Regions from separate parts of the Bradyrhizobium sp. USDA 4538 genome, predicted to be linked through region 1. Evidence: predicted binding sites of a transcription regulator. Region 1 holds the regulator's gene; the other holds the start of a gene.
The links. Region 1 encodes LexA, which represses DNA repair genes until DNA is damaged. Its sites were predicted from a motif close to TGTTCNNNNTGTGTTCNG; they were not measured.

Region 1 (5,540 bases):
GTGACGGGTGGCTGCATCTGATGCACAGCGCCAAGGATGCATTTTTGGTCAAGGAGTGGCTGGCGGCGGACGCCGACGCGCGCACCGCCACCGATGCGTCGCTCGGCGAGGGCGTCTCGTGCGATGCCGGCGGCTGCGTGACCCAGGGACCCGGCGGCGTCTTCGTCGCGCTGGCGACCCGGCCGGAGGCGCTGGCGGACGACTGCGAGCGCGCAGCCCTGATCGTGACGGCGCGGCCGGCGCCGCAGGGCTGCGCGGCATCGGTGATCGATGCCGAGCGGCTGCGCCGCCACGGCGCGCTGGTGCTGCGAAGGATCAGGGACGGCTACGCCGTCGATGCGGTCAAGCCCGGCGGGATCGACCGGCCGTGGTCGCCGGCAGTTCCCGGCGACGGCGAGAGCGAAACGACGCTGCGCGCGCCCGCCGCCGCGCCGCGGCCTGCGGTGGATGCGACGCCGGCCGAGACCGATCTGCAGGGCGATGATTAGCCGTGGTCCGGCGAGGGGCCGCTCGGCAGCTCGAACAGGCCGAGATGGTATTCGTCGGAGTCGGGGCCGGCGTCGGGCTTCTTGACGAGGGTGAAGGAAGCCTCGGGAAATTGCTCCCAGACTTTCAGGTCGTCGGCCGTTACCGTCAGCCAACCGAACCGGAACATGTAGCGGCCCGGTTCCGTGACGCGTCCAGCCTTTTGCCATGTGACCTTATCGACCACCGCGCACGTCCTCCGTGCCCGATGATGCGCCAAGGCGCCGGCCGACGCAAATCTCCTTCTGCGCCCCGGAAGCGGGAGTCCGGGGTCGCCCGAAATTGCTTAGGTCATCCGCCGCCGAACAGCTCATTCCGCGGCGACGATGCGCTCAACCCAAAAACAGCGTTGCGAATGCGGAGGGCCGCCGCTCCACAACCTTCGGCTTCTGCTCGACCGGCGGATGCAGCGCCGGCAATTGCAGCACGCTAACGCGCTGTCCCTCGACCAGCTGGGTCACCAGCACATGGCTGCCGTCGGGGAATTCGACCGCGTCATGATGCCGATCAGGCACGTCGGGCTCGACTTCGTTGAACACGCCGACGCGATAGTTCAGCGTCTTGGTCCAGATCCAGCGGCTGTCGTAGCGAACGTTCTCGGCGAAAGCGAGCTCGGTGCCCGGCAGCATGCAGACCGCGACAGTGGGGTCATTCTCCGAAGCAAAGCCGCGGGTCGACGTGCCGCGGAACGTCGTCGTGATCAGCGTCTCTCCGACAATGGCGGGGCGCGATGCCACGGCGTGCAGACTATAGTCACACATCGGATGGCTCCTCATTTCGAGGTAGCGACCCGTGCCTCTCCTTGAGGCATTAGGGCCTCTACCAGAGTGGACGATAGCGAACGAGCGTCTGCTCGTTTCTGGGCGATTGTACGACTGGTCCGAGATCGCTCCGATCACAAACACGCGACGCTGCGCGAGAGGTATCGGAGCGCATCGGGCAGGCCGTACGCTACACTATCATGCAAGGAACGATCCGACGTGTTGCTCGTTCCCGGCCGCCGCAAGTATTTGCAATTCAGTATTTGCGATAAAGGCCGATCAGCTTGCCCTGGATGCGGACCCGGTTCGGCGGCAGGATGCGCACTTCATAGGCGGTGTTGGCCGGCTCGAGCGCGATCGATGCGCCGCGGCGGCGGAAGCGCTTCAGGGTGGCTTCCTCCTCGTCGATCAGCGCCACCACGATGTCGCCGGTATTGGCGACGTCGTTGCGCTGGATCAGCGCCATGTCGCCGTCGAGGATGCCGGCATCGACCATCGAGTCGCCGCGCACCTCGAGCGCATAGTGCTCGCCGGCACCGAGCATGTCGGGCGGCACGCTGATGGTGTGGCTGCGGGTCTGCAGCGCCTCGATCGGCGTACCGGCGGCGATCCGGCCCATCACGGGGACCGCGACCGGACGGTTGCCGTCGTCCTCGGCAATCGGCGGCGTGCTGGCGCGCCGGCCGAGGGTGCCTTCGATGACGCTGGGCGTGAAGCCGCGGCGGCCGTTGCCGCCGCCGGCCGAGAGTTCGGGCAGCTTGATGACCTCGATGGCGCGGGCGCGGTTCGGCAGGCGGCGGATGAAGCCGCGCTCCTCCAGCGCAGTGATCAGGCGGTGGATACCGGACTTCGAGCGCAGGTCGAGCGCATCCTTCATCTCGTCGAAGGAGGGCGGTACGCCGGCCTCTTTCAGACGTTCATTGATGAAACGCAGTAGTTCGTACTGTTTGCGCGTGAGCATCTCGAGTATTCCCCCGGTTGATAGCGTCGTTCGATTCCGAGACTCTTCTGGTGGGGCCTGCAGGCCGGGCCTGACCTCAGGAGCATGTGCTCGATGCACCTGCTTCCACGCGGCTTCCCGATTGTAGACACCAGTACTCGAAACAAATCATGAACGGACACTATATGTTCGATATGTGTTCCGCAACCACTTAATTTCCGGTGAACGTGTCGGGCAACGCACAATCGGCGGGGCGCGAAAACCCTATTCGGGCAGTGTCAGGATCTCGCATTCGCTGCCTTCGACGGCCGCCGCCGCGAACGGCGGGCGCACGAGAAGTGCCCGTGCCGCAGCGAGATTCCCGAGCAGCGACGAGTCCTGCTGCGTCACCGGCGTTGCGATCAGCGTGCCGTCCTCGCGCGCTTCGAGACGCGCACGCAGATAGTCCTCGCGCTGGTCGTTGGCTGCGAGGTCGCGGCCGAGCAGGGCGCTCGCGCGGCGATGATGAATCACTTTCCGGCCGCTCAGCGCCCGAATCAACGGCACCAGGAACAGGAAGGCGCAGACATAGGACGACACCGGATTGCCGGGCAGACCGATCACCCGCATCGCGCCGAGCCGGCCATGCATCATCGGCTTGCCGGGCCGCATCGCAATCCGCCAGAACGCCATCTCGACGCCCTCGGCTTCCAGCGACCGCTTGACGAGATCGTGGTCGCCGACCGAGGCGCCGCCTGTCGTGATGAGGACATCGGCGCCGGCCTCGCGTGCCCGGCGGATGCCCGCCGTGGTCGCCTCTACCGTGTCGGCGGCAACGCCGAGGTCGACGGTCTCGGCGCCTTCGGCGCGCGCCAGCGCTCGCAGCGCGTAGCCGTTGGAATAGACGATCTGGCCGGGACCGGGCTGCGAGCCCGGCATCACCAGCTCGTCGCCGGTCGCCAGCACCGCGACCTTCGGGCGGCGGCGCACCGCAAGTTCCGGATAGTTCATGGCGGCCGCCAGCGACAGCGCGCGGTCGGACAGGCGGCTGCCGCCGGCGAGCAGCACCTCGCCCTCACGGAAGTCGACCCCAGCCGGGCGGATGTGCCGCCCGACGCTGGCGGCCTCCGTGATCGTGATGTGGTCGCCGTCGACGGCGGTGTCCTCCTGGATGATCACCGCGTCGGCGCCATTGGGGATCACGCCGCCGGTGAAGATCCGCACCGCCTCGCCGGCGCCGACCGTCCGCTCGAACGGCCGGCCGGCGGCGACTTCGCCGATCACCTTGAGCCGGGCCTTTAGATCAGCCGCATCGGCGGCGCGCACCGCATAGCCGTCCATCGCCGACATCGGCTGCGGCGGCTGGGTGCGGAGCGCCGCGAGGTCGTGCGCAAGCGTGCGGTGGTAGGCGGCATCGAGCGCGACCATCTCCTCCGGCAGCGGTTCGGCGCCGGCGAGGACGGCGGACAGGGCATCGGCAACCGGCATCAGGGCCACGCTCAGAGCTCCTCAATTCTTAATGTTCAAATTCCAAGTGCGGTCAAAGCCCTTGCCACGTCATCCGTCGACGTCACGTGGATAGCATGAAGGCCGCGCGCCCGCGCACCTTCGATATTGGCGGCCAGGTCGTCGAAGAACAGGATCCGCGACGCCGGCACGCCGATGGCTTTTACCACATGATCGTAGGCCTCGGCGTCGGGTTTGCGGAAGCCGATGCTCGAGGACAGGAAGACGTTGCGGAAATGGCTGAGCAGCTCGGCATGGGTGACCGAGAAATGCGCGACATGGGCCGGATTGGTGTTGGAGAAGGCGTAGAGCGGCATCCGCTTGGCGGCCGCCGCGAGCAGCGGGGCGATGCCCGGCATCTCGCCGGTGAAGATCGCGTTCCAGCCTTCGAGGAACTGGGCGTCCGTGATGTTGATGCCGAGCGTCCGGCGCAGATTCTCGAAGAATGCCGCGTCGTCGATCCGGCCGATCTCATGATGCTTGAAACTGTCGTCGACGACAAAGCGCGTGGCGAGCTCGGCGGGCGCACAGCCGGCATGCTGCGCCCAGTGCGCCATCACCTTGTCAAAGTTGATGTCGAGCACGACGCGGCCGATATCGAACAGCAGCACGTCGACGGAGTTGGGAGAGAATTGCGAGGTCATTGCGTGAAACCGTGTACGAGAATTGCGGGCAGGCGGCAATGTCCTCGATTTCAGTGACCGGTGTGTGGATTGTGCGTGGCGTTGCATTCATCGCGAGACTGTTCCCGCGCACACCGTCGTCCCGGCGAAGGCCGGGACCCATAACCACAGGGTTGGGTTGTTGAGAGGAAGCTGTGGCCCCAGCGTCGCGCAACAATTGAGATTTGGGGTAATGGCTCCCGGCCTTCGCCGGGACGACGGCGGGTGTCGTCGCTTGTGCGTCAAACATCCGCATTCTCGCGACATGATCTGTCCGAGCCTTGCTCTTTTCACCCTATATTTTTGCTGCGGGGCTTGGCTTGCCGCGTCGGGCAACTCAGTGGCACGCACGCACGAGCTTTCAGCGCACCAAGCGACTTGATGCTTGCCGCGGCCTGACGCCCGCGGTGGCTTGGTGCCCGCCGGACGTAGCTCTCACAGCCTGGACAGTGCCAAGCCGAGGTAACCGATCAGCGCACCGGTGCTGAGAATGATGACGACGAGCGCCTGTTCCGAGCGTGCTTGCAAGGTTTTCCGGGTCACGGCGTTGGACGCTCCGTCTTCGAGATCATGCGGTCCAACGAACAGCATCAATTTCCGTTCCGGTCCTTCCCCCGGGAACCTTCACGACCTGCCGAGTGACGCGACGAATGCGGAACAGGAATGCGGGTCGGCCGCCTATGAGGGCGGTGCGATCCCCGGAACGGGGAAAGCGCGGCACATCTCGACGCTGTTCGACCTCAGTCGCTTGACGACCGCTGCATCTCCCTTCGACCGGAGGGATTCCGCAGTGAGTTCGGCGATCAGGCGCATTTCGGGCTCGCCCATGCCGCGCGTGGTCGCCGCCGGCGTCCCGAGGCGGATGCCGCTCGGCCTGAGCGGCGGCCGCGGATCGTCGGGAATGATCTGCTTGTTTGCGGTGATCCCGACGGCGTCGAGAATGTTCTCGGCCGCGCCGCCGTCCAGGCCGACGCTGGCCACCGTATCCACAACCATCATGTGATTGTCGGTTCCGCCGGTGATCAACGTCATGCCGCGTTCCATCAACGCTTCGGCCAGGACCTTCGCGTTGCGCATGACCAGTCTTGCATAGGCCTGAAAATCGGACGTCGATGCCTTCTTCAGCGTGACCGCGGTTCCGGCCACAACGTTCATGTGCGGACCTCC
Region 2 (5,540 bases), 330 kb from region 1:
GTTTGCGGTTGAATCAGCGTATAGCTCCAACCATGGCGCGGGCGCTCGCGTCTGGGATCGTGCTTCGGGACCGTTTGGAAGCCGATCGGGGTGCTGGGGGATTGATAATGAAGAAGTTTTTGCTCGGTACGGTTGCTCTGATTGCGTTTGCTGCGCCTGCCGCGGCTGCCGATCTCGCTGCGCGCCCCTACACCAAGGCGCCGCCGCCAGTGGTTGCCCCGATCTATGACTGGACCGGCTTCTACATCGGCGCCAACGGCGGCTGGGGCTCGAGCCACAATTGCTGGGACCAGCTCCCGGCCGGCATCTTCCTCGCATCAGATGGTTGCCATGATGCAACCGGCGGCGTCGCCGGTGGCCAGATCGGCTATCGCTGGCAGGCCGGCACCTGGGTGTTCGGCCTTGAAGCGCAGGGCGACTGGGCTGACCTGAAGGGCAGCAACAACAGCGCGATCTTCCCGGGCCTGTTCACCAACCAGTCCAAGATCGACGCGTTCGGCCTGTTCACCGGCCAGATCGGCTACGCCGTCAACAACGTGCTGCTCTACGCCAAGGGCGGCGCGGCACTGACCGACAACCGCTTCAACACCTACTTCACGCCGACCGGTGTGCTCGTCGGCAGCGCCAGCGACACCCGCTGGGGCGGTACCGTCGGCGCCGGCATCGAAGTCGGCTTCGCGCCGAACTGGACCGCAGGCATCGAATACGACCACCTGTTCATGCAGGACAAGACCTACAACCTGATCGCTCCCAACGGCACGCTGAACAGCACCATCCGCGATCGCCAGGACGTCGACCTCGTCACCGTCCGCGTGAACTACAAGTGGGGTGGCCCGGTCGTCGCGCGCTACTGATCGCGCCAGGCCGATTGATCCAGACGAAAGGCCGGCCTCGCGCCGGCCTTTTTGTTTGCGCCTGTTTGTGCGCCGGCTTTTTCGTTGCGTGTGCACGCGCACCTCACCGGGGCCGTTTTCGGTGCGTTGTGGTTTCGCGGATACACACGTTCCGGCATTTCTCTGTAGAAGCACCAGCACGTCACGCGACACTGCTGTGACGCTCTCTTCAAGATCTCTGAAGGGACAACAAGAAAATGGGACTGGGACTTTGAAAATGAGGATTGTTTTGCTGGCCTCGGCCGGCATGTTTGCACTGAGCGCTTTTGCACCGGCAATGGCCGCCGACATGGCGGCACGCGCGCCTTACGTGAAGGCTCCGGCGCCGGCCGCGATCTACAACTGGACCGGCTTCTACGTCGGCGGCTTCGGCGGCTACGCCAGCGAGAACTCCGGCACCCCGAGCATGGAAGGCGGCTTCGGCGGCGGCACCATCGGCTACAACTGGCAGGCCGGCAACATCGTGTACGGCCTCGAGGTCGACGCTGCAGGCGCTGACATCGACGCATCGGTCTCGACGCTCGGCGTCACCGCCCGCAGCAAAATCGACTCGCTCGGCACCGTGCGCGGCCGCCTCGGCTTCGCCGTCGACAAGGTGCTGTTCTACGGCACCGGCGGCTACGCCTGGGCCAACAACGAGGTCAGCGTCACCGCGCTCGGCGTGACCGCCTCGCAGAGCAACTTCCACTCCGGCTGGACCGTCGGCGCCGGCGTCGAAGCCTTCATCGCCCCGCAGTGGTCGATCAAGGGCGAATACCTGTATCGCAGCCTCGACAGCGAGAACTATTTCGGCGTGCCCTCCGGTACGCTCGAGCTGCACAGCGCCCAGTTCGGCGTGAACTATCACTTCGGCGGCCCGATCGTCGCCAAGTACTAAGATTGATCTGCGATCAGAACGCACCGAAAGGCCGGCCTCGCGCCGGCCTTTTTGCGTAAGAGCGTTTTCGAGCGAAGCGGATTCCGGCTCGCGGAAAGAAAACGGGTCAAAGCAGGAATCTGGAGCCCCTGTTCCGATTCCATCGGAACGGGGGAAAGGCTTTAGCGGAACCGGCCCTGCTGACGGCTGCTGCCATCAGGCAAACTATCCGTTGATGGACGCGACTCAGCACTGGAAATTGTCGGCCGTTCTTCCTACGTTCCAGCCTTCACACCCCATCGGCGCAAGGTCCCGGCATCACCGGCGATGCGCGCCCAAAAGGCGCCCAAGCATGCGCCCGGAACCGTCGCTATGGATGAAGTGCTCAAGGCGAAGCGCCAACAGAACGCCGGCTCCTCATCGCGCGCCATCACGATCCGTGGCGCGCGCGAACACAATCTGAAGAACATCGACGTCGAGATTCCCCGCGACAAGCTCGTGGTGTTCACCGGCCTGTCCGGTTCCGGCAAATCGTCGCTCGCGTTCGACACCATCTATGCCGAGGGCCAGCGCCGCTACGTCGAGTCGCTGTCGGCTTATGCGCGCCAATTCCTCGAGATGATGCAGAAGCCGGATGTCGACCAGATCGACGGCCTGTCGCCGGCGATCTCGATCGAGCAGAAGACCACGTCGAAGAATCCGCGCTCCACCGTCGGCACCGTCACCGAGATCTACGACTACATGCGCCTGCTCTGGGCGCGCGTCGGCGTGCCCTATTCGCCGGCCACCGGCCTGCCGATCGAGAGCCAGATCGTCTCGCAGATGGTCGATCGCGTGCTGGCGCTGCCGGAAGGCACCCGTCTATATCTGCTGGCGCCGGTCGTGCGCGGCCGCAAGGGCGAGTACAAGAAGGAGCTCGCCGAGTATCTCAAGAAGGGCTTTCAGCGCGTCAAGATCGACGGCACCTTCTACGAACTGTCCGAAGCGCCCGCGCTCGACAAGAAATTCCCGCACGACATCGACGTCGTGGTCGACCGCATCGTGGTGCGTCCCGACCTCGCCCAGCGCCTTGCGGAAAGCTTTGAGACCGCGCTGAAGCTCGCCGAGGGCCTCGCCGTGATCGAATACGCCGATGCGCCGGCGGCGGCAGCGCAGGACGACAAGAAAGAGGACAAGAAGAAGACCGCCAAGATCCACGACAAGAGCGGGCCCGAGCGTATCCTGTTCTCGGAGAAGTTCGCCTGTCCGGTCTCCGGCTTCACGATCCCCGAGATCGAGCCGCGCCTGTTCTCGTTCAACAACCCCTATGGCGCCTGCCCGGCCTGCGGCGGCCTCGGCGTCGAGCAGCATATCGACGAGGACCTGGTCATCCCCGACAAGGAGCTGACCTTGCGCAAGGGCGCGATCGCGCCCTGGGCGAAATCGTCCTCGCCCTACTACATCCAGACCCTGACCGCGCTCGGCAAGCACTACAAGTTCACGCTCGACACCAAGTGGAAGGACCTCACCAAGAAGGTCCAGAACGCGCTGCTGCACGGCTCCGGCGACGACGAGATCAAGTTCTCCTATGAGGACGGCGTCCGCTCCTACGACACCAAGAAGCCGTTCGAGGGCGTCATCACCAACATCAACCGCCGCTACCGCGAAACCGAGAGCGAGTGGGCGCGCGAGGAGCTCGGCAAGTATTTCTCCGACGTGCCCTGCGAAGGCTGCAACGGCCATCGGCTGAAGCCCGAGGCGCTGTGCGTTAAGATCGGCGGCAAGCATATCGGCGAGATCTCCGAGCTCTCGGTCAAGCGCGCCGGCGAATGGTTCGAGACGGTGCCGGAGGCGCTGAACGCGCAGCAGAACGAGATCGCGACGCGCATCCTGAAAGAGATCCGCGAGCGCCTGACCTTCCTGCTCGATGTCGGCCTGAACTACCTGACGCTGTCGCGCTCCTCCGGCACGCTGTCGGGCGGCGAGAGCCAGCGCATCCGCCTCGCCTCGCAGATCGGCTCGGGCCTCACCGGCGTGCTCTACGTGCTGGACGAGCCGTCGATCGGCCTGCACCAGCGCGACAATGCCCGCCTGCTCGACACGCTGAAGCGGCTGCGCGACCTCGGCAACACCGTGGTCGTGGTCGAGCATGACGAGGATGCCATCCGCCTCGCCGATTACGTGCTCGACATCGGGCCCGGCGCCGGCATGCATGGCGGCCACATCGTCGCCGAAGGCACGCCCGACCAGATCATGCGCAACCCGAAATCGCTGACCGGCAAGTATCTCACCGGCGAGCTGTCGGTGCCTGTGCCCGACCGGCGGCCGCCGAACCACCGGCGCACCATCAAGGTCGTCAACGCGCGCGGCAACAACCTCAAGAACGTCTCGGCCGAAATCCCGCTCGGCCTGTTCACCTGCGTGACCGGCGTCTCCGGCGGCGGCAAGTCGACGCTGCTGATCGACACGCTGTACCGCGCCATCGCCCGCAAGCTGAACAACGCCAGCGAAGGCGCCGCGCCGCACGACCGCATCGAGGGCCTCGAGCACATCGACAAGATCATCGACATCGACCAGTCGCCGATCGGCCGCACGCCGCGCTCCAACCCCGCGACCTATACCGGCGCCTTCACGCCGATCCGCGAATGGTTCGCCGGCCTGCCGGAGGCGAAGGCGCGCGGCTACGAGCCCGGGCGCTTCTCCTTCAACGTCAAGGGCGGCCGCTGCGAGGCCTGCCAGGGCGACGGCGTCATCAAGATCGAGATGCACTTCCTGCCGGACGTCTACGTCACCTGCGACACCTGCAAGGGCAAGCGCTACAACCGCGAGACGCTGGAGGTCCTGTTCAAGGGCAAGAGCATCGCCGACGTGCTCGACATGACGGTCGAGGAAGCCGCCGAGTTCTTCAAGGCGGTGCCGCGCGTGCGCGAGACCTTCCAGACCCTGCACCGCGTCGGCCTCGACTACATCCATGTCGGCCAGCAGGCGACGACGCTGTCGGGCGGCGAAGCCCAGCGCGTCAAGCTGGCCAAGGAATTGTCAAAGCGCGCCACCGGCCGCACGCTCTACATCCTGGACGAGCCGACCACCGGCCTTCACTTCCACGACGTGGCCAAGCTGCTCGAGGTGCTGCACGAGCTGGTCGCCCAGGGCAACACGGTGGTGGTGATCGAGCACAATCTCGAGGTCATCAAGACCGCCGACTGGGTCATCGACCTCGGCCCCGAAGGCGGCGACGGCGGCGGCGAGATCGTCGCCTGGGGCCCGCCCGAGGACATCGTCAAGGCCCCGCGCAGCTACACCGGCAAGTTCCTGGCTCCGGTGCTGAAGAAGGCGAACAGCAAGCCGAGGAAGAGCTCAGCGAGCGAGGCGGCGGAGTAAAAAGGACCTGTACGTGGACACGCGCGATCCAAAAGAGAAGGGTCTCGATGATCGGCTGAATGCGCTAACGGCGGTTCGTCCTGACTGTCTCTATTTCGCGATTACGCTGACGGCAGACGACGATGGCAAGGTTATTTTTGGAACGCAGACTGAGTGGGTGGGCTGGTCAGACGAAGACCGACGCGAAGAGCTCCGAACTGCGCGTCTCGTTTACCCACAGTTCGTGGAGCTTTGGAGGCATGCACATCAGCCCTATGCTGTTGTTCATACACCCGACGAGTTGTGTCTCTTCCTGATTGGTGGCCGGAAACGCTCTACTGGAAGAATCTCTGGGACGGTCCATTTTTCTTCGTCTCTTGGGAAGGGCCGGACGTTCGATCCATGACGGCGCGACCGGATTCATTTCGCCGGGTCTACTGCCCGAAACTGCT

Region 2: the regulator LexA is predicted to act here: its motif matches at 2,017-2,034, upstream of uvrA (excinuclease ABC subunit UvrA).

What each region holds. Positions count from the first base shown of each region.
Region 1 is NZ_JALJZE010000001.1:7,716,419-7,721,958, forward strand. Features, by position in the region: partial or broken gene J2R78_RS35435 (ComEC/Rec2 family competence protein) at 1-488, shown strand, start outside; gene J2R78_RS35440 (hypothetical protein) at 485-712, opposite strand; gene J2R78_RS35445 (hypothetical protein) at 858-1,286, opposite strand; gene lexA (transcriptional repressor LexA) at 1,543-2,247, opposite strand; gene glp (gephyrin-like molybdotransferase Glp) at 2,491-3,702, opposite strand; gene J2R78_RS35460 (HAD family phosphatase) at 3,729-4,355, opposite strand; gene J2R78_RS35465 (hypothetical protein) at 4,809-4,964, opposite strand; gene glyA (serine hydroxymethyltransferase) at 5,052-5,540, opposite strand, start outside.
Region 2 is NZ_JALJZE010000001.1:8,045,533-8,051,072, forward strand. Features, by position in the region: gene J2R78_RS37060 (outer membrane protein) at 108-854, shown strand; gene J2R78_RS37065 (outer membrane protein) at 1,111-1,770, shown strand; gene uvrA (excinuclease ABC subunit UvrA) at 2,122-5,109, shown strand; gene J2R78_RS37075 (hypothetical protein) at 5,123-5,494, shown strand.